4 regions of the Pseudalkalibacillus berkeleyi genome follow, and region 1 is predicted to be linked to each of the others. Evidence: riboswitches for the same ligand, from Rfam matches in the RefSeq annotation. Region 1 holds a riboswitch; each other region holds the start of a gene.
The links. A riboswitch is a leader RNA that binds a small molecule or an ion and turns the genes downstream of it on or off. The one in region 1 is predicted to bind S-adenosylmethionine.
Positions count from the first base shown of each region.

Region 2: linked by a shared signal. The riboswitch ahead of L2716_RS12610 (methionine ABC transporter ATP-binding protein) and the one ahead of msrA (peptide-methionine (S)-S-oxide reductase MsrA) in region 1 are both predicted to bind S-adenosylmethionine.
Region 3: linked by a shared signal. The riboswitch ahead of L2716_RS07125 (homocysteine S-methyltransferase family protein) and the one ahead of msrA (peptide-methionine (S)-S-oxide reductase MsrA) in region 1 are both predicted to bind S-adenosylmethionine.
Region 4: linked by a shared signal. The riboswitch ahead of metX (homoserine O-acetyltransferase MetX) and the one ahead of msrA (peptide-methionine (S)-S-oxide reductase MsrA) in region 1 are both predicted to bind S-adenosylmethionine.

Region 1 covers NZ_JAKIJS010000001.1:2,192,424-2,200,579, reverse strand. The annotation lists gene metK (methionine adenosyltransferase) at 1-213, shown strand, start outside; gene L2716_RS11545 (GntR family transcriptional regulator) at 386-1,057, shown strand; gene L2716_RS11540 (sterol desaturase family protein) at 1,074-1,694, shown strand; gene L2716_RS11535 (VOC family protein) at 1,999-2,367, shown strand; gene L2716_RS11530 (gamma carbonic anhydrase) at 2,357-2,869, opposite strand; gene L2716_RS11525 (alpha/beta hydrolase) at 2,962-3,765, shown strand; gene L2716_RS11520 (tetraprenyl-beta-curcumene synthase family protein) at 3,770-4,837, shown strand; SAM riboswitch class I at 5,009-5,128, shown strand; gene msrA (peptide-methionine (S)-S-oxide reductase MsrA) at 5,248-5,718, shown strand; gene mnmM (tRNA 5-(aminomethyl)-2-thiouridylate-methyltransferase MnmM) at 5,790-6,362, opposite strand; gene mnmL (tRNA modification radical SAM protein MnmL/YtqA) at 6,359-7,312, opposite strand; gene L2716_RS11500 (phosphatase PAP2 family protein) at 7,504-8,139, shown strand; gene L2716_RS11495 (HD domain-containing protein) at 8,139-8,156, shown strand, end outside.
Region 2 covers NZ_JAKIJS010000001.1:2,396,638-2,404,793, forward strand. The annotation lists gene L2716_RS12600 (MetQ/NlpA family ABC transporter substrate-binding protein) at 451-1,266, opposite strand; gene L2716_RS12605 (methionine ABC transporter permease) at 1,285-1,950, opposite strand; gene L2716_RS12610 (methionine ABC transporter ATP-binding protein) at 1,943-2,968, opposite strand; SAM riboswitch class I at 3,070-3,182, opposite strand; gene L2716_RS12615 (TlpA disulfide reductase family protein) at 3,343-3,768, shown strand; gene L2716_RS12620 (SCP2 sterol-binding domain-containing protein) at 3,736-4,083, opposite strand; gene L2716_RS12625 (anti-sigma factor domain-containing protein) at 4,310-5,665, opposite strand; gene sigI (RNA polymerase sigma-I factor) at 5,693-6,460, opposite strand; gene L2716_RS12635 (thioredoxin family protein) at 6,818-7,162, opposite strand; gene L2716_RS12640 (PQQ-dependent sugar dehydrogenase) at 7,198-8,156, opposite strand, start outside.
Region 3 covers NZ_JAKIJS010000001.1:1,340,744-1,348,899, forward strand. The annotation lists gene L2716_RS07110 (nucleotidyltransferase domain-containing protein) at 1-551, shown strand, start outside; gene L2716_RS07115 (hypothetical protein) at 761-1,129, opposite strand; gene L2716_RS07120 (hypothetical protein) at 1,416-1,658, opposite strand; gene L2716_RS07125 (homocysteine S-methyltransferase family protein) at 1,678-2,748, opposite strand; SAM riboswitch class I at 2,971-3,078, opposite strand; gene L2716_RS07130 (hypothetical protein) at 3,138-3,416, opposite strand; gene L2716_RS07135 (SRPBCC family protein) at 3,528-3,797, opposite strand; gene L2716_RS07140 (hypothetical protein) at 3,788-4,000, opposite strand; gene L2716_RS07145 (hypothetical protein) at 4,337-4,525, shown strand; gene L2716_RS07150 (FMN-dependent NADH-azoreductase) at 4,564-5,199, opposite strand; gene L2716_RS07155 (DUF3892 domain-containing protein) at 5,330-5,557, opposite strand; gene L2716_RS07160 (VOC family protein) at 5,695-6,075, opposite strand; gene L2716_RS07165 (LVIVD repeat-containing protein) at 6,326-7,696, shown strand; gene L2716_RS07170 (hypothetical protein) at 7,756-8,052, opposite strand; gene L2716_RS07175 (HAD-IIIA family hydrolase) at 8,065-8,156, opposite strand, start outside.
Region 4 covers NZ_JAKIJS010000001.1:516,171-524,326, forward strand. The annotation lists gene L2716_RS02780 (arylamine N-acetyltransferase) at 1-655, shown strand, start outside; SAM riboswitch class I at 819-931, shown strand; gene metX (homoserine O-acetyltransferase MetX) at 1,017-2,060, shown strand; gene L2716_RS02790 (O-acetylhomoserine aminocarboxypropyltransferase/cysteine synthase family protein) at 2,085-3,404, shown strand; gene L2716_RS02795 (homoserine dehydrogenase) at 3,526-4,752, shown strand; gene L2716_RS18375 (hypothetical protein) at 4,874-5,083, shown strand; gene L2716_RS18380 (GNAT family N-acetyltransferase) at 5,109-5,378, shown strand; gene L2716_RS02805 (hypothetical protein) at 5,635-6,216, opposite strand; gene L2716_RS02810 (ABC transporter ATP-binding protein) at 6,236-7,966, opposite strand; gene L2716_RS02815 (ABC transporter ATP-binding protein) at 7,981-8,156, opposite strand, start outside.

The DNA of each region.
Region 1 (8,156 bases):
GATACATTTGAGACGGGAACAGTTTCTGAAGAAAAGCTTGTTGAGCTGGTTCGTGCGAATTTCGATCTTCGTCCAGCTGGTATTATTAATATGCTTGATCTTCGCCGTCCAATTTATAAGCAAACTGCAGCATACGGTCACTTCGGACGTACGGACATTGAACTCCCATGGGAGCGAACAGATAAAGCAGAAATTTTGAAAAACAACGCATAGTAACATGATGTGTGAAATGAACCCTAAACGATTGTGGTCGTTTAGGGTTTTTTGTTGTTGGAAAAAGTTTGAGTATTTAATTATCAGAAAATTGTTGCATTTGTGACGTTAGATAGAATAGACTGGTATTACCAGAATAAAAAGTGGTATTACCATAAAGTAGGTGTGAACAATGAGAACAACTGACCGAATTGAAAAAATTATCATCGAAAGAGTGATGAACGGAGGATATGCCTGCAATACATTAGTACCTTCAGAACGAGAATTAGCTGCTCATTTTGAAGTTGGAAGACCTGTGATCCGAGAAGTACTACAACGACTAGAACGCGATGGTTGGATAACGATTCGTAAAGGACAAAGGGCGGTCGTCAATGATTACTGGAGACAAGGAAATTTAATGACACTTGTCCATTATTTAGAGCAAGAGGCAGATATGCCAGATGCTTTTATTGTTCATCTTTTAGAATTGAGAAGGGCATTACTACCAGCATATGTGCACGGGGCAGTAGAAACAAATTCGATGCAAGTGGTTTCTCTGTTGACGGAAATGGATCAGTTAGCAGATGAAGCGTCAGCTTTTGCTGAATTTGATTGGAAGCTCCAACGAGGATTAGCCGCAGCCTCCTCCAATCCGATATACTTATTGATCCTAAACAGCTTCCAAAGGTTATATATTAAAATGGCAACATTATATTTTGAAGAGCAACCGTACCGAGAAGTTTCCATGAGCTATTACCGAGACTTAATTGGAGCAGCAGTTGCAAACAATCCAGATCAAGCTAAGCAACTCGCTGAACGGATGATGGATCAAAGTATCGAGATGTGGAAACAAAGGAATCATTAAAAAATAGGAGGTTCACATGAGCAAAGTGTATCGAGATTTCTTCCTCTTTCCTGATATTTTCATTTTGTCGTGTCTAATTGCTGCTAACATGACTGTAATTATCCTATTTGGTAAAGGAGGATGGATCGCCATATCTTTCGCAATTGGATTAATCGCGTTTTCTTTAAGTGAATATATGACACATCGATTTCTCTTCCATTTAAAAACACCTCAGAATCCATTCCTTCTCAAGATGTTGAAACGACTACATTATGATCATCATTCAGATCCAGATGACTTACATCTACTCTTTCTTCCTTTGTGGTACAGTATCCCGAACATGATCGTTTGGTCAGCACTTTTTTATATCATTTCAGGAAATTTATTTTACACATTAGCTTTCATGTGCGGTTTGAAAGTGATGCTTTTCTTTTACGAATGGAAGCATTACGTTGCGCATAGACCGATTAAACCGAGAACGAAATTCGGAGTTTGGATGAAAAAGATTCACATCCTCCACCATTATAAAAATGAAAATTATTGGTATGGCGTCTCAAATCCAGTTGGCGATTACCTATTCGGAACGATGAAGGAGGAAAAGACCGTCGAGACGAGTAAGACGGCAAGAGATTTAGAGAAACGAACATTTGATATGTAAATAACAGGCTGGCTCGTATAGTCAGCTGTTTTTTTGTGTAGAGCGAGAAAATGATGGGATGTTCGATAAAAATAGAGTTTTGATCGATAAAGTTGGAGTTTTGATCGATAAAATTGGAGTTTTGCACGATAAAATTGGAGTTTTGCACGATAAATTCCGAGTTTTGCACGATAAGTGGAAAAATCAGTCCATCCCTCATATACAGACGGGCTCTCTCTATCCTTAATTATTATCATAAAAAATGATAGGATGATAAAATGGTGAAAGTGGGTATAAAAGAATAGTAGATAAGGAGGGATGAGTCATGTATAAACAGATCCATCATGTTTCATTAGAAGTGAAGAAGCTGAAGCGGGCTAGGTCTTTTTATGAAAAGGTGTTGAGGTTTGAAGTTAGTGAAGAAAGACCTGACTTTGACTTTGAGGGTATTTGGTACAACCTTGGGGGTACTCAGCTACACTTAATTGTAAATTCATCTCTCAATGAAGATGCAATGCCTACTTTAAATAGTAGAAGTGCTCATTTTGCGATTCGAGTGGATTCCGTTCAGGAATTAATCGATCGCCTCGAAAAAGCTGGGTGCACCTATTTAGATAAACCAGCCAGTAAAACCGGCTGGCATCAAGTGTTCGTACAAGATCCTGATGGAAATATTATTGAATTTAACGCTTAAGCGTTTTGTAATATTGACCGCGCTCAACATATTCAGTTCGGACGCGTTCCATCTCTTGTAGATCATTTTCATTGATGTTTCTAACGACCTTTGCGGGACGTCCAAACGCTAAGGTGTTCGGGGGAATTTTTTTGCCAGGTGGAACGAGACTACCTGCTCCGATAAATGCACCTTCACCAATTTCAGCACCGTCTAATATGAGTGAGCCCATTCCAATAAGTGCATTTTTCCGTATGGTACAGCTATGTAAGGTAACTTGGTGACCGACTGTAACATCGTCTTCAATGACAAGAGGTGTATTAGGGCTCTGGTGCAGCATGGAGAGGTCTTGAATGTTTACCCGCTTACCAATATAAGTAGGGGCTACATCTCCACGGATGACCGTATTAAACCAGATGGAAGATTTCTCTTGAATCGTCACATCGCCTGAGATTATTACACCATCAGCAATGTAAACACTTGAATCAATCTTAGGTTCTGAACCTTGATAAGGATAAATCAAAAGTATCATCCTCTTTCCTATGGGAATACATATAGTTGTATAAATCATAAGCAGTTTAGCAAATTATTGGCGAGAAGAAAAGGGGGAGCATCATGTGGATATGGGAAGCACCTGAAGCAAAGGCAGTCATCGTAATGGTGCATGGCGCAGGTGAGCATCATGGCAGATATGAATGGCTCTGTTCAAAATGGGTGTCAAAGGGCTATCATGTAGTTATGGGCGACCTACCTGGGCAAGGATTAACGCGTAGAAACCGCGGTCATATCCATTCCTTTGATGAATACATCGAAACGATAGAATCATGGGTAGATGAAGCGAAGCATTTTGATCTACCCATATATTTATTTGGGCATAGTATGGGCGGGCTTGCTGTAATTCGAACGGTTACAGAGAAGAATCTCCCATTAGCCGCTGTGCTTTTGTCATCTCCTGCTCTTGGAATCGTCGAGAAACCTCCAAAAGCGATAGATGCTGTATCGAAAGTTTTAAATAAAGTGTATCCGAGTTTACGATTAAGATCGAGTAAGGGTCGCCCAAGAGGGACGCGATCAGAAGAGGTTTTGAAACGAGACTCTGAGGATTTCCTACTTGTCAAAAAAGTATCCATCCGTTGGTACAGGGAGCTAATGGATGCGATGAAAGCTGCATTTGCCTCTGTTCATCGGTTTCCGGATCTGCCTTTATTAGTTGTTCAAGGCGGAGATGACTTGATTGTCGATAAAGAAAAGGTAAGGGAATGGTTCAACCAGTTGAATATGGCGGAAAAAGCCTATAAAGAATGGCCTGCACTTTACCATGAAGTATTGAATGATCCAGAACGTGGTCTCGTCTTCCAATATATACACCAGTATGTTGAATTAAATTTAATTGTAAGAGAAAAAAGTCATAAGGAGTGATGGCATGAATGTACCGTCACAACCATGGTCATTAATGAACAAAATATATAGACAAGTCCTCCCCTCGGTTCATAAAGAACTAGCGGTATGGAAACAACGGGCGGAACAAATTCCGAATAGCGAACTTAGGACACAAGCGCTAGAGAGCATAGATACAAAAACCTTTCATTGTGAGGGTGGAGGGATTTATGCTTTATTGAGTGCTGATGATAAGTGGCGAAGTGAAGTCATCCGGTTTATCATCGCCTACCAAACGATTAGCGATTATTTGGATAACCTCTGTGACCGAAGTACATCACTGGATCCTGAGGATTTTGCGCTATTACATCAATCAATGGAACATGCCTTATCGCCAGGTACTGAACTAGAAAATTATTATGCGCTACGTGAAGACCAAAATGACGGTGGCTACTTACACGACCTCGTCAGTACGTGCCAGACGATTTTAGCAAAATTACCGAGTTTTGAACAAATCGCAAAATCCCTAATTGAGCTAGAGCGGCATTATAGTAACCTGCAAATACATAAGCATGTCATTCATGAAGAGCGGGTTCCTCGTTTACAACAATGGTTTACCGAAAATGAACGAGACCTACCAGCTATGAGTTGGTATGAATTTTCGGCATGCGCAGGGTCGACAATCGGGATTTTCTGTCTAGTTTCTTATGCGACGAACAAAGACTTGAGTCCGGACCTTGTCGATAAAATTAAAGAAGGATATTTCCCGTGGATTCAAGGGTTACACATTATGATGGACTATTTAATTGATCAGGAAGAGGATCAGGAAGGCGGAGATCTGAATTTTTGTTTCTATTATGAGAACAAGGAACAGATGATGGATAGATTAATGCATTTCTTTAACAAGGCTGATGAAGCAGCAAGAGCCCTTCCACACTCTAGATTTCACTCATTGATTACACGTGGATTACTTGGCATATACTCTACCGATACAAAAGTGAAAAACCAGCCGGAAGTACAGAGTGTCTTTAAGAAGCTGATGCGAGCCGGTGGTTTGCCTGCTTACTACTTTTATTGGAACAGCTTCGTTTACCGGAAAGTGAAAACATCTTGATACGATGAGTAAGGAGTTACATGACTTGGTAGTAAAGTTATGTAACTTTTTTAATTTGTAATTACACATATTTAATAAGGTAGTCATATAATAGTGGAAATCTAAACAAATTTAATCCTTTACAACATTACCAAAACATTGTAAGATGATAATTAATTTAATAATAGAAACTTCTTATCTAGAGAGGCGGAGGGACTGGCCCTTTGATGCCCGGCAACCATCGAATCAATTATTTGATTGACGAGAACGGTGCCAATTCCTGTAGGATGGATTTATCCTAGAAGATGAGAGGATCGTACGGACTACTACGAACCCCTTTTCTTGCTAGATGAGAAACGGGTTTTTTTTTCGTTAGATTAGATCAAAAACTCTCGATAGAAGTTTCGTTATTCAGAAAGGAAAGATGAGAAATGGAATTAGCGATCTTTGGTGCTGGGTGCTTCTGGGGAGTTGAAGCATTCTTTGAGAAATTGGAAGGCATTACTGAAACTCGTGTCGGTTATACAGGTGGTTTCGTCGAAAATCCGACGTATGAGCAAGTGAAAACAGGAACAACTGGTCATGCAGAAGCAATAAAGATTCAATATGACCCCAACGTAATCACATATTCTGAATTAGTAGATATATTCTTTGGTGTACACGATCCTACTTCAAGAAATAAACAAGGGTTAGATATAGGACACCAATATCGTTCAGTCATTTTTTATTCTGATGTGAATCAACAAAACGTTGCAGAAAGAAAAATAAAGGAATGGACTGAGAAAGGTACCTTTAAGCTGCCAATCGTTACAGAAATCGAACCAGCTACATTCTTTTATGAAGCAGAAGAATATCATCAAAAGTATTTACAAAAGAACGGATCTGTCGCTTGCGGAATTTAATTTTAAAATAAACAAAACAAAAGCCGAACCCTCATTCGAGTAAGTTCGGCTTTTGTAGCATTTTAAAGTATTCATCTTTTTTCAACCGCAATTAAAAAGGGTGGGTTGTTTTTCTGATTAATGAACTGATATTGCATAACGTGAGCGGTTGGTTGATCTAGTTCTTTCAAGTAGCTCATGAGTTGTTCTTTTTCTTCTGATCCACCTTCGTGTCCGTAATAGACTACGAGGATAATCAAGCCACCTGGTCTCAAAATGTCTAGTAGAGATTGAACGGCTTTTAAAGTAGAATCAGGCTTAGTAATAATCTGTTTATCGCTGCCTGGCAAATAACCTAAGTTGAAAATGGCAGCTTGCACTTGGCCATGTTGATCACTTGGAATTACTTCTTTAACACTTTCATGACCTTTTAGAAGGATTTGCGCTCTGTTTTCTAATCCTCTTTCTTGTAACCGTTCTTTCGTATTCGTAACGGCTTTTTCTTGGACATCGAATCCATATACCTGACCGGTTTCACCGACTAGTTCAGCGAGGTAAACTGTGTCATGCCCGTTTCCCATCGTTGCGTCAACGACGATGCCACCAGGTTCAACCACCTTCTGAAGTAACTCTTTCGCAAAAGGGAGCACTCGACTTAAGTTCATTTGGTAGTCACCCCAACAGGCTCATAATACTTTCCTTGATAGCTGTCTCGTCGCTCTAGCTCTGCCTCAATGGAATTGAGAACATTCCATTTGTTCAAACTCCACATCGGACCAATTAATAGATCAGCAGGACCGTCACCTGTTAAACGGTGAATCATCATGTCAGGCGGGATTATTTCTAGCTGATCACAGACAAGCTGAATATACGTATCGAAATCCAAGAATTCCACTAATCCCTTTTCGTATTGTTTCACCATAGGTGTCTTTTTCAACAAATGGAGAAGGTGAATTTTGATCCCTTGCACATCGAGCTTTGCTACTTCTCGTGCAGTTTCCATCATCATTTCAGGTGTTTCTTGTGGGAGACCATTGATAATATGTGCGCACACTCGGATGCCATGTTTTCTAAGCTTATTGACGCCATCGACATAACATTGGTAGTCATGTGCACGGTTAATGAGATCAGCCGTTTCTTCATGAACGGTTTGAAGGCCAAGCTCTATCCATAAGTATGTTCGCTCATTAAGTTCTGAGAGATATTCGACGACATCATCTGGAAGGCAGTCTGGTCTTGTCGCGATCGCAAGTCCAACAACACCTTCTTGTTCTAAAATCACTTCAAATTTCTCGCGAAGTTCTTCTACCGGTGCATGTGTATTTGAAAAGGCCTGAAAGTATCCGATATACTTACCCGACTTCCATTTACGATGCATGCGGTCTTTAATCGTATGGAACTGTTTCACAAGGTCATCTTTGCGGTCTCCGGCAAAATCGCCCGAACCACTTTGTGAACAAAACGTACAACCACCTGATGCAACGGTTCCATCTCGATTCGGACAATCAAAACCACCATCGATCGGTACTTTAATGATTTTTGAGCCAAAGTGTTCTTTTAAATGCTTGTTCCATGTATAGTAACGTTTATCTCCAAAGTGAGAAGGTACAGACATAAGCTTCCCTTTCTTTTCATGGTTATTTTCTTGCTAGAGGATGTTCAAAATTTGAACACGCACTTCTAGGCATATTTTAGCATGGGAATGTAATCGCGCCAAACCGGATCATCATGCGGAAAGAATTTGTCTTTAATAAGCATAATTTCAACAGGTTTGTGTAATAGAATAGAAATGGGAGGAGTTGCAAAATGATACGAAAGCATCCTTTACTATTAATAGGATTGACATTGGTCATCCTATTTGTCTTGTTTGGTGTTTTTCACAATACGTTGACGCAATTTGATTTGGTGATCATGCATCTTATATGGGACATACGTTCAGACTGGCTGTCAACTGTATTTGTTTTCATAACGGAAATTGGCTCTGCAAAAATCTCCATTCCTTTAATGATCCTCTTAGTTATCTATTTTTCAGTAAATAAAAATAGTAAGCTTGCATTGATATTAATGTTTAATCTGATTGGTGTAAGGACAATGAATCGATGGTTGAAAGCAGGATTTAATCGTACAAGACCAGACGAAAACCCATTAATTGAAGTAGGTGGGTTAAGCTTTCCGAGTGGACACTCAATGAACTCGACAGCGTTCTTTGGGTTTTTAGGTTATTTAATTTGGGTTGTTTTACGGAAAAAAGGACGCGAGGCAGGCTATGTTTTATGGGTCACCGGAGGCTTGATTTTATTGATCGGATTAAGCAGAGTATACTTAGGCGTCCACTTCCCAAGTGATGTACTTGCAGGATTTACAGCAGGAGGTATTTGGTTGATTCTTACCATTCTTCTGTTCAAAGGACTAAGCAATAATGGCGACAAAGGAGATATTTGATGAGTAAGTTGAAAGCT
Region 2 (8,156 bases), 200 kb from region 1:
TCCTACTTAGTATGATGATTCTCAAGAATAGTATCCGTTATGGAAAATGTGAATTTTCACCAAAATATTGTGAAAAAAAAGTTGAGTTCTCGCTCTATCCGTCGTATCCTCATTTCGCCTCTACCGCGGACAGTAAACGCCTCTTTCTATCCGCCATATCCTCATTTCGCCACTACCGTGGACAGTAAACGCCTCTTTCTATCCGCCATATCCTCATTTCTGCTCCACCGCGGACAGTAAACGCCTCTTTCTATCCGCCATATCCTCATTTCTGTTCCACCGCGGACAGTAAACACCTCTTTCTATCCGCCGTATCCTCATTTCAGCTCCACCGCGGACAGTAAGCACCTGATCGCCGGCACCACATAGACTAATCCTCTACAAAAACAAAAAAAGACCAGGTATCGCAATATTTGCTCTACCCAGTCTTGTCTTCCATTAAGGATGTTGTTATTCACTTACTGGAACAACGGCACCTTTGTATTCTTTTTTGATAAAGTCTTGCATTTCTTTAGAACGAAGTACTTCAACTAACTTTTTGATTCTTTCATCATCTTCATTTCCTTTATTCACAGCAATAATGTTTACATAAGGAGAATCTGTGCCTTCTAATGCAATTGCGTCTTTCTTCGGATCAAGTCCAGCATCAATCGCGTAGTTCGTGTTAATCAGAACTGCGTCCCCTTCACCATTATTGTAGATTTTAGGAAGTAGGCCTGCATCAACCTTTGGTTCGAAATTAAGGTTTTTTGGATTTTCATCGATATCCTTAACAGTCGCTTCCGATTTCTTAACGCCTTCTTTTAAAGTAATCAAGCCTTCGCTCTCAAACATACTTAGAATTCGGCCGTGATCGGCAACTGCATTACTCATAATGATTTCTGCGCCCTTAGGTAGCTCTTCGAGGCTTTTGTATTCTTTAGAATAAACACCCATAGGCTCTATGTGAATACCACCTGCGTTAACGAAGTCGTACTTTTCATTTTCTTTCATTTGTTGCTCCATGTAAGGAACATGTTGAAAGTAGTTCGCATCCAGCTCTTTATTGGCAAGCGCTTTGTTCGGAACAACATAATCTTGGAACGTTTCAATCTCAAGTTGAACACCTTTTTCTTCTAACAACGGCTGTGCTTCTTCAAGAATTTCAGCATGAGGAACATTGGAAGCTCCTACAACTAGCTCTTCTTTGTCTCCACTTTTTCCACCACAAGCAGCTAATACAGAAATCACTAATACGGTACCCAAAATCGAAATAAATTTTTTCATTTTTGTTTTCCCTCCAGTTTATCTTTTATCCGTTCTTTGTGTTAAGAAGTCACCCGTCCATTGGATGATAAACACGATGATTAATATAATGACGGTTGCAACAAGTGTGACATCGTTTTGAGATCTCTGGAATCCGTCTAAGAACGCTAAAGTACCTAGTCCACCTGATCCTACAACCCCAGCCATTGCTGTGTAAGATATTAATGCAATTGCAGTGACCGTGATACCAGAAATCAGTGCAGGTAGTGATTCAGGCAATAGTACTTTGTAAATGATTTGCATATCTGTTGCACCCATTGATTTAGCTGCTTCAATTACTCCTTTATCTATTTCACGTAAGGCGATTTCAACCATTCGTGCATAGAAAGGAGCAGCACCGATAATCAATGCAGGGAGTGCAGCATTCGCACCTAACATAGATCCAACCATCCATGTTGTAAACGGTACGAGTAAAATAATCAATATAATAAATGGAATTGACCTGAAAATATTGACGAATGTAGCTACGACCGATTGTACTGGCTTGTTTTGCCATAGATTATTCTTGTCAGTAAGGAATAAGAGTAATCCCAATATGATACCTAATACAAATGTCGCACTGACAGAAATGACAGTCATATATATGGTTTCAAGAGTAGCTTCCCACATATCTTCCCAATCAACATTAGGAAATAAATTAGTCATGGACGATCACCTCCACTTCCACTTCTTGCTGTCGGACATGGCTAACCGCTTTTTCAATCTCATTGGCTTCACCCTCGACTTGGATGAACAAAGTGCCATATGCCCCGTCTCTCGTCTGAGAAATCTTCCCCTGTAAAATATTTACGTTCACCTGGAATTTCCGGATCAAATCACTAATGAGCGGCCGTTCAGCAGTACCACCAACAAAAGTAAGCTTCACTACCTTATGTTGATCCCCTTTTTCTATCAGGTGTTGAATCGTTTCCTCTGTTTCTTCTGGTTCTGTTACTTGCTTCACAAAATTCTGCGTGATTTCTTTTTCAGGAGATTTAAATACTTCTAATACTGGACCTTGTTCAACGACTTTTCCATCTTCCATGACCGCTACCCGATTGCAAATTTTCCTAATTACATGCATTTCGTGTGTGATCAGAACAATAGTCAAACCTAATTTTTGATTAATATCAACGAGAAGATTTAAGATCGAATCTGTCGTTTTCGGATCTAATGCAGAAGTAGCTTCATCACATAAAAGAACATCCGGATTATTTGCAAGCGATCTTGCAATGCCAACACGTTGCTTTTGACCGCCACTTAATTGCGAAGGATATGACTCGCCACGACCTGTTAGTCCGACAAGTTCAATCAATTCATTTACACGCTTGTCCCGTTCTTCTTTACCAACGCCAGCGATTTCTAAAGGAAATGCGATATTTTCTTTGACTGTTCTACTCCATAATAGGTTGAAGTGTTGAAAAATCATTCCGATTCGTTGCCGAGCTGTGCGAAGATCCTTGCTGTTTAGATTCGTTAAGGCTTGTCCATTTATATCGACTGAGCCGTCAGTCGGTCTTTCTAGCATGTTCAACATCCGAATGAGTGTACTCTTCCCTGCGCCACTATATCCAATGACACCGAAGATCTCGCCTTTCTCAATTTCAAGGTCAACGTGATTGACTGCATTAACCGGACCGTCTTTCGTGTAAAAGACTTTCTTTATATTTTTTAAAGTGATCAAGTCACTCAACTCCTCCCTGTCCTATTTAAGTATTTTAAAATCCAACGAAAAAAAACCTCTCGGCTCTGTAAATGAGCAGAAAGGTTTGGGTTAAACTCTCTATCTCATCGTCCAAAGCATTACACTTTGCAGGATTTGGCACCTTCTCAAATCAAACTGATTTGATGGTTGCCGGGCTTCACAGGGCCAGTCCCTCCGCCACTCTTGATAAGATTTTATTTAAATGATTTTAAACTTTATCACTTTAGCTTATTTAAGCATGAGAGCATTGTAGCATGCGTTATTTTTACATGTCAATCATTTTCTCTGCGAATATTAAATGAAATATGATACCCTTCATACTATAATTCAAATAAAGGAGGACACTTGTTCAAATGTCTGAGAAAGTAAATTTTTCATTGAGGAATATTGCTAATCATCAACTTGTTTCTTTATCTGACTTTACCGGAAAGCCTGTTATCCTACAGTTCTGGGTTTCTTGGTGTCCGGATTGCATGAGGGAAGTTCCTTTATTAAATCAGTTTTATGAATCGATGAGAAGTGAACAAATAGTGGTCATTTCAATAAATGTATCAGGAAGAGAAGGCTCAAGTGAACAAAGGGACGAATTTATTAGCAGAAATCATATATCTATCCCTGTTTTAAAAGACAAAGGAACTGAAGTGTATGATCAATTTGGATGTAAAGGCGTACCTACGACGGTTTTATTGAGTGCGGATCATACAGTACAAGAGGTTTACGGAGATAAAGATACTTTTCCAAATATGCTACATGGCATTTCTGGATTGTTGACCAGATAAAAAGAAGATCGACTCTAACTTTAGGACGACTCGATACGAAGCATTTACGGTTACTTTGTTTTGCTTGATTAAGGTTGATAGCTTCTCATTACCTTGAATGAGTTGTAATAACGTATCCGAACTACCAATAATTTCGATGACATTCTCACTCTGAATGTCATCCATAATCACTTGACATGATCGTTTTTTCATATGAATGGATACCTGTTCTTTATTAGAGGACAAGGTTATGACAAAGTCTTGCAACTTGAAAAAGGGTGATAAATACGACTGTCTTTCTAATCGTTTCGTAAACACCTCTATAACCTGTTTCATACCCCATCTCCTCTCCGTTATGTAGATATTCTTCGATAGGTGAATTGAAATGTCCTTGTATAAACGTTCGACAGTTTCTTTATCAATATTCGTGAAAAATAGCTAAGGCTCACTTCTAAAATAATGTTGCATGGATAATGTATATAAAAAAAACCACAGTCCATGCTGACTGTGGTTGACTGTTAAATTTGTGTACGACAAATGATCATGAACGAATGCCATGATTTTAAAAACCGGTTGAAAAAAGGTTCTGGAACGTGCCCGTCTGTACAAATTGTACCTTTAATAGGTCGCGATCTTGATTATGATCCGAAGAAGGAAGCTGTTTCTTCCACTCTCCTAAATGAATTTTAATTTTAACCTGACGATTATGGTTCTTGTGGTCCTTCTTGTGTTTGTCCTTCTTTGAGAAAGACTTTTTATGTGAGTGCTTTTTACTTATATCTTTGCCCTCATTCTCTTCCTCTTTGTTTTTTCGCTCTTCATCATCTTCTTCACTTTCGGCATCCTGATCGTTTTCAGACTCTTTCGCATCCTTATTTTCCTCATTACCTGTAATGGTCTGCTGCTTAGAATCCTCTGTTTTAGCTGGAACTGAAGGTGCAGTTACTTTATCTTCTTTTAAGTCCTTAATTGCTGTATCTAGTTCTGCTTGATCTGGTTCATTTAAAACGTTTTCAACAGATTTAGTTTGTGTATTTTTCTGCGAATCTTGCTTTTTATGAAGCGGTTTAGTTTCTTTACTATCAAAATTCGTATGTTTAACTTGATCCGACTGAGGTGTCGATCCTTCAGGTAAAACGGCTTCAACAACGTCTGTATTATTTTTATCGACATTTAATTTTCGTAGTTCTGAGAAAGACAGAGTTCTAACATGCTCTACCTTAAGGGATTGGTCTTGTTGTAGGGCATCTTGATAAACCATGAATTTCCCCATGGATAAACCAAGCTTATTAGCTTCCTTCCGCTGTTCTGGAGTGGTTTCCATTATGGAAAGAACAATACTCGTATTCTTAACTTGTTTATTAGATTTAAGCTGATTGATTGCATCTTTAATTCGCTTCTGAACATCAGAAGATTCAAGGGATTGGTCGTATGATGAAGTAATTAATAGATCATTATACGTGTCGAAATAACCAAACTCTTTCAACTTCTTAAATAAAGATTGAGAGAAGTGCTTAAGCGACTTATTCTCTAATCCTTCGGTGTTATCAAGCAAACTTTTTGCATCCTCATTTAATGCTCGGACCTTGAGGACGTTTAAATCCTTATCAACAGCTACTTCAATACTAGGATTAATATCGAAACTGACATAAGCTGCTGCAGATGCTTTTTGATGTCCGAATGGAAAACCTCCTGCCACTAGAACAAATACGATAATTGCAACTAAAGATAGTGAGAATGAAGGTAATAACATACGGTCAGTACGATAGGTTGGATGAACATTTTCATTTGGACATATATATTCTTGTCCAATTTCTGGTTGTTCACCCTTCTTCAATCGTACGTTCTCAAAGCTGCCATCTTTCGTTAAGATCACTGCTTTACGCTTTGAAACTTTCATGATAAGGCCGCGTTTCACTCACTGGTCCCTCCCTTCAAACTGATATCAAGAGGGCTCAATGTAAGATCTAAGCGATGTATACCCTCCAATATAAATCAATGCAATTGCTATTATATATTTTCGATTACGTTCAATCGTTTTACGACTGCAAGAAACCATATTTAATAAATCTTTTATCGGCAATTGCTTTTTCTCTGCAAGATAAGCAGCTAATTTCTCATCTTCTGCTAGTAATTGAGCGATTTTCTTTGCATTTTCTCTTGCATCAATATGTTTAGGACAGTTTTTACTCAAAACCTTAAAGGTTATGCCATAGTCTTTGAGCAATTCTTGAAATTCTTCAATTTCATAGACACGGTTTTCGACTTGAAGTTGTTGATCATAATGGTGAATTGCTGCCTTTTGCTCTGCGTAGCTGTCCTCTAATCGACCTTCTTCATCGGTCTCTTCAGGCTCTAAAAAGACATACCTGTTCTGACGTGCTTCCTTACGGATAAAATCAATGACACGTCTTCGGATGACCATATCAGCAAAGGTCAGGAATCGACTTCCTTGTCCCTCCTGATACTGGTTAATGGCCTCGTTAAATGCGGTTAGTCCGATACTATATTCATCTCTTGATTGATCGATATATTGGTTACAAACTTTTGATGTTACTTTCTTAATGAATGGCTGATAATCCTCTAGTAATTGATTTCTGAGGACTTCGTCTCCTTTAGTAACCTTTTTAACTTTATCTTCTATCGTAACGTTTTTCTTAACAGTTTTATTGAAGTTTGGTTTGACTAATAAGTTCATATTCATTGATGTCATGTTTGTATCCACCTCGCTACGGACATTTATTAAACTCTATTTATGAGTCCAAATGCTTTTTTATAGTGATATAAAACGTTTAATCGAATTAGGAATATAAAAAATCCATAATTCATTTATATCATTTATTTAGCCCGATGGAGGATACAATTTGATAACAATGTTACAGCCGCTTTAACAATTGTAACATACTTTTATTTAGACTGATTTGCATGAATTTTGTAAATACAGACCTTATACTTTTTAGAAATCGTTATATTACTTATACGAAAACGCTTTCTTGTGAAAACAAAAAAAACAACCGACTATACAATAATTTGTATTTATAGGCTGTTTTTTGACATATATGAGGAAAATTTATCCACTGTTTTTTTGAGTATTTATGTTGAATTTCCACAGTTTATTATAAATATTGTCGACAGATTGGAAGGAGTATACCTTTTCTGTCACCTTTCCATCCTTCAGAAAGGCAAGACATGGAACGCTCGTCAGTTCCCATTCTCTAGCAATTGCAGGCATATGATTCAAATTACATGCCATAATTGTCGGCAATTTATCATTAGGTAGCGTTACAATAGCTATCTCTAGCATCTGTTTTGCTAATTTACACGTACCGCATAATGGTGTGTAGAAGTATACAACTGTATTTTGTCGAGTGAATCGTTGTCTGATCACCTTTTCATAGTTCACTTCTTCAATCATAGATGGCTTACTTCCTCCTAAGCACTAGCAGGGCATTAATTCACTTTGAACCGTAAGAGTCGATCATCGTTTTTCTTCGGTTTTCCTCTGCCATCAGTATTATTGGTAACGGTATATAGGTATTCGTCTACTATTTTAACATCCCGCATCCTACCATATCCATCTTTCCATACCGAATGTGTCCCCTTTTTGAGGTCGAACACTCTAATTTGCTCCCCAGCCAATGCTGCAACATAAATTTTGGACCCTGATATGTCTAATCCAGACGGTGCCCAGGTTTCATTACCTGAGTGAAATACAGGACGAATCATTCCTTCTTGTTCTTCATCACCTTGGATATTTGGCCAGCCATAATTTCCTCCAGGAACGATCTTATTAATTTCATCATGACCTCTTGATCCATGTTCTGAGCTATACATCGTACCATCTGAATCCCAACCTAACCCTTGAGGATTACGATGTCCAATTGAATAGATAGGTGATTCAGCAATCGGGTTATCAGCTGGAATCTTACCATCTAATTGAATTCTTAATATTTTCCCTGCAAGACTTTTCGAATCCTGAGATAACGCTTTGTTCCCAGCATCACCTGTTGTAATATACAAGAATCCATCAGGGCCTAATGCGATTCTTCCTCCATTATGGATTGGACCACCAGGTATATTTTCAAGTAACACTGAAGTTTCGAGCCAAACACTCTCTTCCTTTTGTACTCTTACAACTCGATTAAGTAATTTACCGTCCTTTTGATATGTATGATACACAATGGCTTCTAAAGGTTCGCTTTGCTGTTCAAGAATGAGGAATCCTAGCAATCCACCTTCCGTTCTTGCAACAACCTTTTCCGACAAATTAATCTTCTGTTTTTGTTTAGAATCCCCTTTAATGCTATAAACTTCTCCCGTTCTCCCGGAAAGGTAGAAAACAGTATCATTAATCACATTGATTTGCCATGGAACTTTAAGCTTTGTGGCGAGGATTTCAGCATCTTGTC
Region 3 (8,156 bases), 850 kb from region 1:
TATCATGTCTGAAGGACCAGATTTTACAAAAATATCGATTAGTAACTAAGGTTGATACGGTTATTTGTTCACTTGATGATGTAAGAAGTAAGCCCAATGAATGGGGATTTTGGATCAAGATAATCTGTGTTTGTATACATGGTACTGATATTGGCGAAGAAGTACCGCCTATTCTTATTTCACCTGAGTTCATATTAGACTTGAATTCAGACACTCAAGAGGCAGTGGATCGCGTGCGCGGTTTTCTATCTAATGCCAATGATGAGACACTGAAATCTAGATATATCAAAGGTTACTCAAAAAGATTAATTCGTGCATTATACACTTTGGTTTTAGAAGATACAGGGGTTTGGCAAGATGACATTACTAAGATGAAGAGTGCCATATCAGATTATTGCAATATTGATTCAGCTTTAGTTGACTATCTGTATGCGTGTTACTTGGATAGTAATGTAGATGTTGAAGAGTTTCTTGGGATTGCAGAAGAAGTATATAGTTATATTGAAAAGGCTTTAACTGCATTGATGGAAGAAAGCTCTGTTATTAAATAATGGTTATTAAATAATGTTGGCAAAGTATTGTCATTAATGTAGGTAATTTAATGTCGACGGACAATAGGGGCTGCAATTTGTTTGTAGCCCCTACCTTTATTACTAAAAGTTAGTAGACATAATATCTATTATAGGAATCAATGTGTATGAAACAAATATTCGTCTCACTACCAAAGTATACTCCCGATAGTGAGACAGAATTGAATTTTTTAGAGTTTTAAATAATTCATGTTCGCAATTACATTTTGATTAGATTGATCATTATCTATAAGATCCTCTTCATCATCGATTTCAGCATTACCGACAATACCTTTGTTCGTTTTCATTTTAGACTGAATCACACCTGATTGTTTATCATTACTATTAATGACACCAAAATTATGAATGTCCTTAATTTTATTATAAAGTTCTTTTGGTTCAACATTACTTGCCAGATCTAAAACTCCATTATTTATAATCGTGATACTTTCATTAGCAAATTCAACTTCTGTTGACGTTAATTTATATTCTCCATCAATGACAATGAGTTTGCCCTCATAACATATAAATGGAATATTTGCCTCTTTACTTTTGTTCACTAACGTGTGAATGAGTTCATTCTTGCAAATTATTTTCTTAGCAAAATGGATCTTTCCAAGTCCTCTGCCTCCTTTTCATTTGCAGCTAATGATTTTCCAAATTTCGTTAGTTCCATCTTGTGTTTTTTGTAAAGTTCTTCAATCAACTGTAAAACCTCACTCCATAAATAGAAGTACACTGTTCAAATGCCATTCGTATGTATAACGTTTTAAATGTATAAAGTGTTGGAATTTTTTTAATTTAATTAAAATTTTATCAAATGTGCGATGAAGAATTCACTTAATTCTATTTGATTGTGGTTGTATTAGTAATAAAAGAATTGCCTACTGGAACCCCAATAGACCTTAAAAGTTCAGGTACAGCCACGCGCAAGAACGTTCGTTCGTCTCTCAGTTGATTGGATACAAAAAACCGCTTCTCTAAGAGAAGTAACGCTCTGAGTATCACCTCCATCCATTTATACAAAATGAAGACCAAGTAGATTGAACATGCTACTTGGTCTTCATTGATATAGCCACCGGATTTCACGTTTAGTGATACTCCCCTCCTATGCCTTCGTTCTATATTCAAGGTTATGCTGCTTTAACGTTTCATCCTGACCGAATAAGAAATGTTTTTCCATGTTAGGTGAATATTTAGAATTTGGTGCTACTTTACCAACTGCTTCTGATACTTCTCGAATCATTGCTGGTGAAGCGCCACAACACAATCCAATGAATTGCACACCTGTTTCAAAATGAGCTTTCCTCGCCCATTCAGCAAGTTCATATCGATTATGGTATAACGGATCTAATGAGGTTGGAAATGTGGTTTCAGTTGGTATAGAACATGTACATCCTTGATCAGGTAGGTTAAAGAATGTCGGATTTTCCTCTGTTGTTCGGTACGGCAATGGTAGTGCAGCGATATGACCACTTACACTCGAACGAATCTTTTCAACATAAGGATGCATGGTATGTATGCCTCTAAAGCAATTCATACCGACTACGAGCGCTCCTTGCTCTTTTAAAATTCTACATGAGTCCTCAACAGTATACCCATCACGTAGAACGCCTTCAGCCATGAGACCATGCGTAATCACAGCCTCTAGACCACCTTTAATGATTTCTTCAAGAGCAATCAATGCTTCTTCATGGTAGTAGAACGTTTCGCCAATGATGAAGTCCACACCTTCATCTACACACCACTCTACCATTTCTGCAAACATTGCCCGTACTTCAATTTTCGATTGCGCGTCTTCAGGGTCAAATATGTTCGTATTTGAAATATTACCCGCTACGAGCGCATCTTCTTCAGGGTGCTCGATTGCTACTTTTTTTGCCGATCGGATGGCTTGTCTGCTTAGCTTTTCAACAAGATTTTCCTTACCAATGATCCTCATTTTTTCTCTATGGGCATTGTACGTAAATGCGACGATGACATCCGATCCAGCATTCATGAAGTCTCTGTACGCTTGCTCTAACGCTTGTGTGTTTTCTAAAGCGACTTCCGGTACAAACGAACCTGCTTGTAAGTAGCCTCGCCGCTCTAGTTCAAATAAGTAGCCTTCACCGCATACTACCGGACCTTCTGCTAATCGATTAGATAAACTACGTTTTTGTTGGTTGTGTACACTCATTACTCCTATTCCTCCATTCGTTTGTTAAGGATTGTTCGCACTTTTCAATTATTGAATTACTTATTGAGGAAGTAAAAAAGAGACGATTTCAACTCTCTGTATTACATTGAGTTGAAAATCGCCTCTAGTGTGTCTAGTCAGCAATATTCATCCTATACACTTAGACACAAAATAAAAAAGCCTTCCCCAATTTGGAAGACGTTTAGGCAAAATCATATCATCACCTTATCTACCAAAATGGATACCCATTTTGCTGGAGTTAGCACCTTACATAACATGCAGGTTGCTGGACATCGCAGGGCCAGTTCCCTCCGTCGCTCTGGATAAGTTTTAATTGTTTTACATTTTATACAGTGTAGTTTTCATTGTCAACAATTTTTTGAATTTTATTATAACCAGCGTCTCATTCGTTTAATATACCGCTTAGAGCGAAAGAGAAGCTCGGTTTTTATATATTTGGGTGCATCTATCGAGTTAATCATTTTCACGGATGGATAAACACCATCCTGGTTGTATTTCACCTCAAAGCTCCCTTTGCAAATCGTGTTTCCTGTTTGTTTATCGATTACTTCAGCATCTACTGTCGCAACTTTATTTATGAATTGCTGATCATCGGACTCTTTTTCCAATGTTTCTAGATCCGTAACTTCAAATAAAAATTGAGGCACCGCTAATCACCCTAATCGTAAATTTATTTAATCATAACACGTTCCTTGATAGGATAAAGAAAAAGATACTGCAATTATTGCAGTATCTCCTTTGATGACCTAAACGTAGCGTTAACGAATGATATTGTCCTCAGAATTATCAGTATATGGTTCACCTTCTTGATCCACTGCGTAATCCTTTAAGCTATTTAAGTAATGAATCCACCCGTTATTACAAGCATCAAAACATTCAAGAGCTTGTGTTAAACCTTTGTGTGTAAAGTGTAATTTACATTCACCCTCAATTAAAGGTTCTATATGAAACTGTATGGTAGTGCCGACCCAATCCTCAAGATTGTCAAACCCACTTGACTCGGGATGCTTGGATGCAATTACATCCAATTCAACAACCTCGTTTTGTTTAAGTTTCTCGTTACAACATAGAAACCAGCCTTTGGAAAATTAAATTCTGAAATTCCTCCGACTTCATCACTGATGTTTGCAAAATTAGTCCACCAATTCCTTACGCCATTTTGTGTATGAATGGAATTATATAATTTCCCTGCAGATACCGGAATACTCATTTCTACCGTAAAATCTTTCATAAATTAATCTCCTCCATATTATGAATGTGACCAATAGGTAACATGTGACTATAAGGTAACGTATAGTGTTGACTATTACAACATTCCAATTTAAATATGCTGAGAGTGGTAGTAATAAAGTACTGAGTTCCCCAAGAGAGAGCCGAAGTTCCCCGAGTCATCGTAAAAGTTCCACAAGTGAGAGCGGAAGTTCCCCGAGAGGAAGCGAAAGTTCCACAAGAGAACGCAACAGTAGAATAAATTATATATAATCTCCATAATTTATAAAGGGAAGTGGGCTTTTTGCGTTGAATATTAACAGGTATTCCCATTATTCATTTGGAGGAGATAGAACAAATGTATAACCATAAGGAAGGCATTCCATATAGCCAAGATCCAACATTTGAAAATGTAAAAAATGAAGATAAATTAAACGATTCGGTTATGGATTATCAAAATGGATCCGTGTCGTCTAAGCGGTCAAATTATGATTATTCTATGGTGATTCCATTAGACCAAGTACCATACAGACCACATGATGAATAACAAAAGGTTAAGCCAGATGGGCTTAACCTTTTGTTCATTTAAAATTGACTTGCGTAAGATTTCGCTTTTTCTAAAGCCGCACCTTTGATTTCTTCAAGTTTGTCAGGCATAAATGCGTGTCCTTCAATAATGATGGAATCAGTGTCAGTAACCCCTAGGAATCCCATAACTGCTTTAATATAGCGATCTCCCATTTCTAGATCTGCTGCTGGTCCTTCTGAATAAATGCCTCCACGTGCTTGAATGTGCAAGGCTTTCTTACCTTCTAATAACCCAACAGGTCCATTTTCTGTATATTTGAATGTTGATCCTGCAATAGAAACCGTATCAATGTATGCCTTCATCTTCGGAGGTACGCTAAAATTCCAAAGCGGAGTTACAAACACATATTTATCTGCGTTCTTGAACTGTTCAGTAAGGACATTGATTCTTCTTACTTTATCTTGTTCGTCTGGGCTTAATAAATCAAACTCTTGACCTTGTTGAAGCTTTCCCCAACCGTTAAATACATCTGTATCAATATACGGGATGTCATAGTCATATAAGTCTAATCGGATGATCTCATCCTCAGGGTTTTCCTCTCTATATGCTTGAATAAATTCCTCTCCAACTGCTAAACCAAGGGACTCTTCAACCGATTTAGGATTTGCTGTAATGTATAGTACTTCTGCCATGATCTTCCTCCTAAAAATTATTTTGTTACTTTTTTATAGTAACTTTATTTTTATAGTATCATAAATTATCTTGAATTCAAAATAAAATACTCGATTTATTAAAAAAGAATAAGAGCCGGTTCAACAGCTCTTAAAAGATCGGTAATCCATCTAAGTTGTTATCTTTACGGTTATCTGGATTAGATCGGATATAGGTTTCGCCATCTTTCTCCCGGACAACGCTTACGTTCTCAATTCTTTCCTCATCTACTTCCTGTATGGCTTCTTCATATGATAATTCTCTACCAGAGCTTGTTTGGAACATTTGAATCTTTCCATTTTCATCTTTCCTTACCGCTGAAAACTGTTCTTTCTCCATCAACAAAACCTCCTTTACACTTCCTAGTTTTTTCGAGATTTACGTTTATATTCACCGAACAGCGTAACTTTCATAAGTGCACACAAAAAAAACAGCAACTGACCGTAACAAGACGGTACAATTACTGTAAGTAGAAATTATTCTTCATTTGATATTAAGGCTAGAACTGCACCAGCCGGGTCCTTGATCACACAGAAGCGGCTCGCTCCCATCATTCTTGGACCATCTAAAATCTTACCGCCCAAATTCACACACTTTTGAGCACTAGCTTCAACATTTTCAACATTTACATACATGAGCCATTGTGCAGGGATATCTGAATTTGACCCTTTAGCATGACAAATGCCTGTCACGACTTCATCATCATCTTCTGGTGATTTAATATTAAAATCATGGTAATCGCCCATATCATGATTTTCTGCTTTCCACCCGACGACTTCAGAATAAAAGTCCTTTATTTCTTCAGCATTTTTTACAGTTAGGTCTCTCCATACAATTTCACCTATCTTAGCTTTCATTTGCCACCTCCAGATTGATTTTTCTTTAATTAAATATTCGTAATCCTACATACATGAACCTGCTAAAATCTAATAAATAAATTTAGTTCTATATGCATATAGAACTTTAATGTCATTTTTCATATTAGTTAATATGCCTTATTCACTTTTACATAAGATTGTACTATTCGATGTGTTTAACTAATATTTGATGTAATTTTCAAATAATTGTGTTATTTTGTTGTAAATATTTTGTATTGGAGGAATTATATTGAATAGGAGAATCGTCACGCGTTTATCTTTAGCTGGAATTATGAGTCTCTCTTTATACGCACCTTCCATCTCCGCTCATGACAACCTTGATGATGTTGCAATAGAGAAAGGCGCTCAAGAGGGTGAACTGACAAACATATCGATGCTTGAAGGGAATAAAAACCTAGAAAATTGGTACGAAGCTGCTGCTGTTCAAATTAAAGAAAATGACGGAATACAGAATTCAACTGCTGATGTTTACGCACATAAAGGATTTGCGTATCTAGGTACACATACTGCTGGAGGAGGCAACGGGGGTGTTCGTGTATTTGATCTTAAAGATCCATCTAGTCCTATAGAAATTTCAAAGTTTGCTGATGATATTCCTGGTACTTGGCAGGAAAAAGTTATTGTCAAAACCGTAAATACACCCTATTTCAAAGGTGACCTTGCTGTCGTAAGCGTTCAACAGCTTGATCGTGGTAACGCTCTCTCAAAGGGTGGTTTCCTTTTGTATGATGTGAACGACCCGTATAATCCAAAAAAATTGGGATTTTGGGAATTAGATAAACGGGTCAGAGGTACACACGAATTGTATTTAACTGTCCAAGGGAATAAGCCAGTTGTCCTCACAGCGAATCCATACGCAGATTATTATACTCATGGAGAACAAAAAGACTTTGCATTAGTGGATGTCACAAATCCAGCCAATCCACAAACCATATATGAGTTTGATCCTAGAATGCTAAATGAAGTGCCGGAGGATTTCAACGGTTATCATTGGAATTCTCCTGACGGAAAAACTCGACCTGTTTTCAACCATAGTACGATGACAGATAATACCGGGAAAACAGCATTTCTCTCATTTTGGGATTTAGGAACGATCATGCTGGATATTTCAAACCCTTATGATGTCGAATATTTAGGGAGAACTGATTTCGCACCAGATGTTCAAGGTGCTGCTCACTCATCAGCGTTAGCAAAGGGTGGAACGGTTCTGATTGAAACGCGTGAAGTATACCATCCAACTCGAGAGGGGTACGAAAGATCGTATGGCTATACACGCATTTTTGATATTAAGGATAGAACAAATCCTAAACTACTAAGTACATTCAAAACGGATTTAGTAGACCATGTTGAAGATGGTGTTACTTTTGCAAATACGGTACATGATCCTAAAGTACGTGGTAATACATTATACCTTTCACATTATGCTGGTGGAGTGAGAGCGGTAGATATTACTGACCCATCAAATCCAGAACAGATTGGGAAATATGTGCCTGAACAAGCATTCTTCTGGGGTGTTTTCATTGACCAGAATTATATTCTTGCATCAGATATGGGGCAAGGTCTTAAAGTATTACTCAAAAATAATAGTAAAAACAAATAATCATGCTTGAATCTGGAAAAGCGGCCTCTTCCTCTGAAGGAGTAAAGAGACCGCTTTTATTAACGTGAGAATAAGAATTCATATTGCACCAGTACTGTAATAATCGTTGTGATGATAAATGGGAAACCGAATGCCGCAATGGTTAAACCGATCTTACGGTTCCACCTTTCTTCGTTGGGGTCGAGGTCTTGTATGTATTGTGACCGTTTCACGAACGAGCCTAAAAAAACACCTGATAAACCGAATGTTGCAGCACTAATAATTGCAATTACTTTTAAAAAAAGTAAAGGATCGAATAACCCGAGTACTGCAAGAATCACAAGTATAACTATTCCACTCAATAAAGATATCTTCAAAGAAACATCCTTTCAACTTTCGTGTAATATCCAATGGATCGCTTCATTCAAGTCATGAGCAATGAAATCTGTTGTTACCTGATTCCAACGTCCAAAATACTCCT
Region 4 (8,156 bases), 1.7 Mb from region 1:
GTATGTTGAGAACATGTTCCGTTACGATTTTGGTGGCACGTGTTATACGAATAATTCACATGCCTTGAAGCTACTTAAAACGCTAGGTTATGAGGGGTATCATGTTGAGTTAGGTAAATCTCATATTGGTATCATGATCGAGTTGGATGGTGAGCGGTTGTACCTTGATTTTGGTTCTGCTTCTCCATTTTTTAAGCCTGTCAATTTTGAAAAAGACACGAATAATTTAACTGCGTATGACATTGAAGAAATACGTATTTTACCAGACTCGGACAATAAGGGAACGTACCGATTTATCCGATACCGAGATGGGAAAGTTGTGAAGGATGATTGGGACTTCAATCCCGATCATAAAATGACTTTCGAGGCATTTGAACCGACGATCACAAAGTCCAATCAACCAGGGGCTTTTTTCCTATCTCATTTACGCTGCCATCATTATCAGATATCCCAGAATCGCACGCTCTCTCTCGTTAACAACACGTTCTCGATCCGATATGAAAATGGTGAGGTGGATGAAAGAATTTTACAATCTGAAAAAGAAATTACAGAGGTTCTTCAGGATGAATACCAGTTACCGAAATTACCGGTTGTTGAAGCAATCAGGGTCCTTGAAAGTCTTGGAGTCGATCTTTTTGAAAAGCAGATGAAATAAAAAAATTCTCTAGTGAAGAACGTTACGAAAAACACAATTAAATCAAGGATTGAGATATTTGATGATACCAATTTTGATGAAAATGAAGAAAATTTAAATGTTGACACTTCAAAATCACCGTGCTAAGATTCAAATAATTTAAAAATGAAACATCAATAGCAAGCTCTTATCAAGAGTGGCTGAGGGACTGGCCCTGTGAAGCCCGGCAACCGTCAAACTTAGGTTTGAAATGGTGCCAAATCCTGCAAAGCGTCAATACGCTTTGGAAGATGAGAGAGACAAATGTGTTTATTTTGCCTCTCTGTCTTTACAGAGAGGCTTTTTGCGTTTCTCGATTCTAAGGCAAAAGGGGGACAAAATGATGTCTTATCAAACTGAAACTGTACAAATTCCAAACTTTACACTTGAATCAGGCGAAGTGCTTGAAGAAGTGGAACTGGTCTACGAGCGGTGCGGTCCTCCTGATGCTCCGGCCATACTTGTCTGCCATGCTTTGACGGGTAATCACGTCACAGTAGGATCAGATGAACAACCTGGATGGTGGCGTGGTTTGATTCAGAAAGGAGGATACATCGACACCAATCAATATCAGGTCATTACTTTTAACGTCTTAGGTGGATGCAATGGATCAACAGGGGCAGCAACTATTCATCCAGAAAAAGGTGAGCCGTATGGTGAGGACTTTCCAATTTTAACCGTACGTGACCTTGTGGAAGTCCAGTTTGTTGCATTGAAAATCCTAGGATTCAAACGATTGAAGGCAGTCGTCGGTGGTTCACTTGGTGGTATGCAAGTTTTGGAATGGGGTTTAATGTATCCCACTTTCATGGATTTACTCATACCGATTGCGGTTACGCCGACATTAAGTGACTACGGCATTGCCTTCAACCACATCGCGAAAGAATCGATTCAACATGGTGGCACAAAAGGGTTGAGCATCGCCAGAATGATTGGCATGATCACCTATCGATCAGATCTGCTTTTTAACAATCGGTTTGATCGTCGTAAGAGCGTTAGTGAGGGAGAACCTTACGAAGTCGTGTCGTATTTATCGTATCAAGGTGACAAGTTGACCGATCGTTTTGACGCCAACAGTTACATGACACTGCTTGACGCGATGAACACTCATGATATTGGAAGGGGAAGAGGTGGAATAGAAGAAGCCATTAAAGGTTACGAAGCACCGATGATTGGGATTGGTTTTACGAGGGATCTTATTTATCCACCAGATGCGCTAGGAGGATTCATATCCTCCATTCAACAGCATGGTGGAAATGCTCAATTTTACGAAGTTGAATCAGATTTTGGTCATGACGGATTTTTAGTTGAATTTGAAAAATGGGGTCTAATTGTCAAAAGCAAACTAGCAGAGTTATACACGATCGCACACCAAAAGCAAGCTTAAAAAACGAATCGAGGAGTGAATGAAATGAGTGAACAAAAGAAGTATCGTCTTGAAACCGTAGGTGTACATGGAGGGTTACAACCAGATCCAGTAACAGGAGCGAGAGCATTACCGATCTATCAATCGAACGCTTATAAGTTCGAGAATACGGATCATGCTGCAGATTTATTCGGTTTGAAAGAGGAAGGCTATATTTATTCAAGAATTCACAATCCTACGGTTACCGCGGTTGAAGAGCGGGTAGCTGAGCTCGAAGGAGGCATTGGCGCGCTTGCTCTTGCGAGTGGAATGGCAGCCATTTCTACTGCAATCTTTAATGTTGCGGAGGCTGGAGATGAAGTAGTCTCAGCATCAACTTTATACGGTGGAACGTACAATTTGTTTGCGACGACATTACCAAAGCATGGCGTTAAAACGCATTTCGTAGACCCGACTGACCCTGAAAATTTCAGAAAAGCGATTACACCAAAGACGAAGGCGATTTTTGCCGAGACGATCGGAAATCCAGGCCTCCATGTCCTTGATATTGAAGAGGTTGCCAAAATTGCTCATGAAGCAGGTATTCCACTCATTGTAGATAACACGTTTGCGACACCGTTTCTAACTCGGCCGATTGAGTTCGGTGCAGACATCGTCATTCATTCGGCAACGAAGTGGCTCGGTGGGAATGGTACAACGCTTGGTGGCATTATTGTAGACGCGGGTAAATTTGATTGGAATCAACCGAAGTTCCCTGGTTTTACCGAACCTGATCCAAGCTATAACGGCATTGTTTTTGCTGAAGCGCTCCCTGAAGCCGCGTTCATCGTGAAGGCGAGAGTGCAAGTTCTACGGGATACTGGTGCCGCCATTAGTGCACAAAATGCCTTCCAAATCGCGCTCGGCCTAGAAACGTTACACGTTCGAATTAAAGAGCATGTGGCAAATGCGAGGAAAATTACCGAGTACTTACAGAACCATCCTGCAGTTGAGTGGGTGTTGTATCCAGAGAACAAAGATCACCCGTCTTATGAGCTATCGAAAAAATACCTACCTAATGGCGCTGGCTCTATTGTCGTGTTCGGAATAAAAGGTGGTGGAGAAGCGGGTTCTGCAGTCATTAACAGTGCTACACTTTGGTCTCATGTCGCCAATGTTGGTGATGCAAAGAGCTTGATTATACATCCGGCAAGTACGACGCATCAGCAATTATCACCTCAGCAATTGAAGGAATCCGGTGTGACTGAAGATCTTGTCCGTTTATCAGTTGGCATAGAAAATGTGGAGGATTTAATTGAGGATCTCGAACAAGCGATCGAAGTTGCAACCGGATTGACCTCCTTTAGTACACAAGAGGTAGGCTGAGATTTTATGAATAAAGAAAGAATTCCATTGATCGATGTGCGGAGCTTCATTGTTCTTATGACACTAAGCACAGTTCTTGGATATTTAGCGATTTATTAGAGGAGGGGAAACGTTGGGAAAAGTGAATGTTGCGTTACTCGGGTTCGGAACGGTCGGCAGTGGCGTGTATGAAATCATCGAAAAACAGCAAGAAAGATTTCGGGCTCTACTGGGGCGAGAAGTGGAAGTAGTGGCGATCTTGATTCAGGATAAAACGAAGCCGCGAGTTGTAGAAAATGGCGTACTTGTAACGTCTGATTTTGAAGAGATTATTACGCTTCACGACGTGGATGTTGTAGTAGAAGCGATCGTCGGAGTTGAACCGGGATACACCTATTTAAGAAGAGCGATTGAAAAAGGATGTCATGTTGTTACAGCCAATAAAGAGCTGTTTGCGCATAAAGGGTTCGAGTTGAAAGCACTTGCCGCTGAGCATAATGTCAACGTTTCCTTCGAGGCTGCTGTTGCAGGAGGGATTCCGATCATTGGAACCTTGAAGCAGCTCCTACATGTCAATCAAGTGTTGAAAATTGAGGCGATTTTGAATGGCACTTCTAACTACATTTTAAGCGAAATTCGTGAAAAAGAAAGGTCATTTGTTGATGCACTCAATGGTGCTAAGGAAGCGGGTTATGCTGAGGCGGATCCCACGAATGACGTGGACGGTTTTGATGCATTTTTTAAAATTGTCATTTTGGCAGAATTGCTATATGGCATTCGTCTGGAATGGGGAGAAATTAAGCAAAAAGGCATCCGGGACATCACGCTTGAAGATATTCAACTGACTGAATCGCTTGGATTTCGCTTGAAGCATATCGCTTCCCTTGAGTGGGAGGATGGAAGGTTGAAAATTGGCGTCGAGCCGAAAGTTGTCACACCGGATCACCAATTGTACGCTGTAGATGGTGTAGACAATGCAGTCGTCATTAATGGAGATTTAGTCGGCGAGCTGAAGCTACAAGGTCCGGGAGCAGGTAAGTATCCAACCGCTAGTGCAGTCGTTGAGGATCTCGTCAATGTGTTCAGCTCCATTCAAGACCCGGTATTGCCGAAGGACGTACAGTTGGAGAAAAGTGAACGCACACTTGTTCATCCGTGGCTTCTCATTAGTCAAACGAGTGTGCCAGTAGTAGGTGAAGTTTCTCTAGATCAAAGAATTCAACAAAACGGTCAGCTCTATTCTGTAAAAGTGGTGAGGACTACCCGAACAGAAATTGACCGATTACAGTTAGAGTATAAAGAGCTGAAGGCATACCAGATATCTGGAGGCACCGTTCCAGAACTTACGAAAGCATCGATCACAGCTTAATCATTCTATATAGAGAAAACTCATCATCAGATGAGTTTTTTCTTACTTTAAAAAGGAGATGAGACGTATGTGGTGAAATGAATGGATGTAGTTTTTTAATAGAAGAGGGGATAAAGAGATCATGATCACGATACAAAAAGCAACGGCAACACATGTTGAGGGAATTGTGAAAGTATGTACGGAAGGCAATAGAGCGACCTATAAAGACATTTACACGCAGGAATATTTGGATCGAATTACAGAAGAATTTTACAATCCGGAGCGAGTATTGAGTGAAGTATCAACGTCTACTAGAGATTGGGGCGGATACTTTGTAGCGCTAGAGAGATGATGTCATTGGAGCCGGTGGAGGCGGTATGACTGGTGAGGATGCTGGTGAAGTTTACGTTTTGTACATGGATCCAAACCGTAGAGGCGAGGGAGTTGGAACTAAGCTGCTAGCGGCGATCACTGACCAGCAGGTAAAGTTTGGCGCAAAGTTTCAGTGGGTTTCTGTGCAGAAAGGTAACGCGAAAGGCATTCCTTTCTATGAGGCGAAAGGGTTTCAACCTGACTCGGAGTGCGTTGGATATGGTAACACGGAAGAAGAGCACTATGTATCTGTGCGGTACTGTCGCGAAGTTTAGATGATCGTGCGTTTTCTAGATAAAATCGCGTTTTTCTAGATAATTCCGTCTTTTTCTAGATAATTTCTCATATTTCTAGATAAATTCGTGTTTTTCTAGATAAATCTGAAATTTTCTAGATAACCAAGCTTTCTCAAATAAACGAATTGAAAATCTCCTTACAATGTAACAAACTGACCTATCGATCCGTGTATTTGGATGATTGAGGTCAGTTTTTCATTATTTGTTCATTAAAAGGTAATTCCGAGCAGACTATTTACTTCTCCTTGTTTATGGACCTTACTAGCTCAATAGCCAAATTCGTTGAATGAATTAAGGTTGGATCTTCTTTTTTGAGTCGCAGATTTAAAGCGGCTTCAAAACATTGCTCAGCTTCATTTAATCGGTTTAATTCCATGAGACATTTACCTTTATGTTGAAGGACAAAATCTTTATATTTGTCAATTTGATTCAGTCTACATTTCTTTAGAGCGATATTAAACCTATTGAGAGCGTCCTGATGTTGGTTATTGTACTTCAAAGCTTCCCCAAGCCGGATAAGAGAGACGATTTCTATATGGGGATTTGCTTGATTAACGGACTGATTGAGGCAAGAATTAAATAGTTTGATTGCATGTATTGGTTCACCAATGATTCGATAAAAGTTCCCTAATGTTCCAACGAGCATATCACGTTTATCCTCAGTTACTGAATCACAATTTAAGTGTGCTTCAATTAATGTAATTGTCTTTCTTAGTAAGGTAGGATCATTCGATTTCTCTCGTAAAAAATCATTCTGATCAAAATAAACAGTTTTCGCTGCAACCGATATTTCCTTCTTGAGAAAATCTAAAGTCATTTTCATCACCTCGCATGAGTCACGCACTTGTTATTGTTGATTTTTCAGCGAATACTAGGCTTTTGTATATCGTGTTTCCTTTCAATAATTCATCGTGTGCACCTTGTTCAACAACCCGGCCTTTATCCATAACGAAGATGATGTCTGCGTTTTGTACGGTCGAGAGTCGGTGAGCTATGATGATCGTCGTTTTTCCTGTTCTCACTTGATCAAAGTTTGTTTGAACCTTCCGCTCGGTTTCTAGGTCTAAGGATGATGTTGCTTCATCTAACACTAAAATTTCAGGATTCCCAATAATTGCTCTAGCTAGAGCTAGCCGCTGGCGTTGACCACCAGAGAGTGTAATTCCGCGTTCGCCGACCTCAGTCTCGTATCCTTCAGGGAGAGACTCAATGTAATCGTGAATTTCAGCTAGTTGACATGCATGGTACATCACATCATCAGAAATTCCCTCACGTCCCATCAAGATGTTGTTCCGTACTGTGTCTGGAAAAAGGTAAGGATCTTGAGGCACAATACCGATCCGGTTTCGCCAGTCACTTTGATTCAAATCGCGTAAGGACTTTCCATTAACTAAAATGTCCCCTTGCGTAGGAGTGAAAAAACGAACGATTAACTGTGCAATGGTTGACTTGCCACCACCACTCGTACCAACAAAAGCCACTTTTTTACCAGCAGGGATCGTTAAGGACAAATCATTCAATACATTCTTATTTGCCTCATCTTGATAGGCGAAGGATACTTTTTCAAATGATATCGTTTCAACTTTTTCCGAAAGCGTATGATGGCCTTCATGTTCAACAGGACCTTCCATAACGGAGCGCAATCGGTCAATCAAAGAGTACTTGCCAGAAAGTAGCATGGTGAACTCAAACAATCTTTGGATGGAATCCATTAGCTGGGAAGTAAATTGAAAAACGACAATGAACAAACCAATTGATAAGCTTCCTTGGATGACGCTATATCCTCCGTAAACTAGAACGATTAAACTGGCTCCCCACTTTAAAGGTTGGCTTGTAATCAGTTGTCTGTTACTCATCTTCGTTTCGATCATGACAGAATCGAAATATCGTTTAAAATAGCGGTTATAAATGTTCGTTTCCCATGCTAGACGGTTGTATGCCATAATCTCTCTCGTCGATGCAATTCCTTCTTCAATATGAATGAGGAGGTCCGTTTTTCGATTTTGTGCATCTTTAGCAGCTTTCCGAATTTTAGGTGAAAAATACTTTCCGATTGCTACATAAATGACACTGAAAACAAAGATTGCCACTAATAATAAAGGGCTCGAAATAAAAACAATAACAGAAAGAAAAACGATATTGAAACATAGTTGTATGCTCCTTGGGATGAAACCACCAATCGTATCAGCGACTTGGTCAACATCGTTCGTTAAGTAGTGGACATATTTGGTCACTCGTTCATTGCGATAGGTTTGTGTGGGAATTTTCCTCATATAACCCATGAAGTCACTGATTAGTTGTTTTTTGACGATCGCTTGAATACGGTGGAACGTGTGTGGTGCGATGGTAAAAAGTACAGCATATGCAATAAATGCTCCTGCGAATAGAAATAAAATCGGGATGAGACGGTCAAACCGACCAGCAATAAATACGTCGTCGATTATGTACTTTTGCAATCCCGTTTGAGCGATGAATGCAGTCGTTTCTAAAAAGAGTAAACCAAGTGACAGCGCAAAGAGCCACTTCACTATTTTAATGTAACTAAACAGCCATTTCAAGTTTACCATGTAGTGCCTCCTTACTATACATGCATCGATTCAACAAGCGGTTGTTGACCTTCAGATAATTTGTAAAATAAACATTTCTTCTTCATCAATACTTCATATGTACCTTGTTCAGCAATTTTCCCATTATCTAAAACAACAATTTGATCATAATCTTGTATCGTGGTTAATCTGTGAGCCACTGTAAATGTTG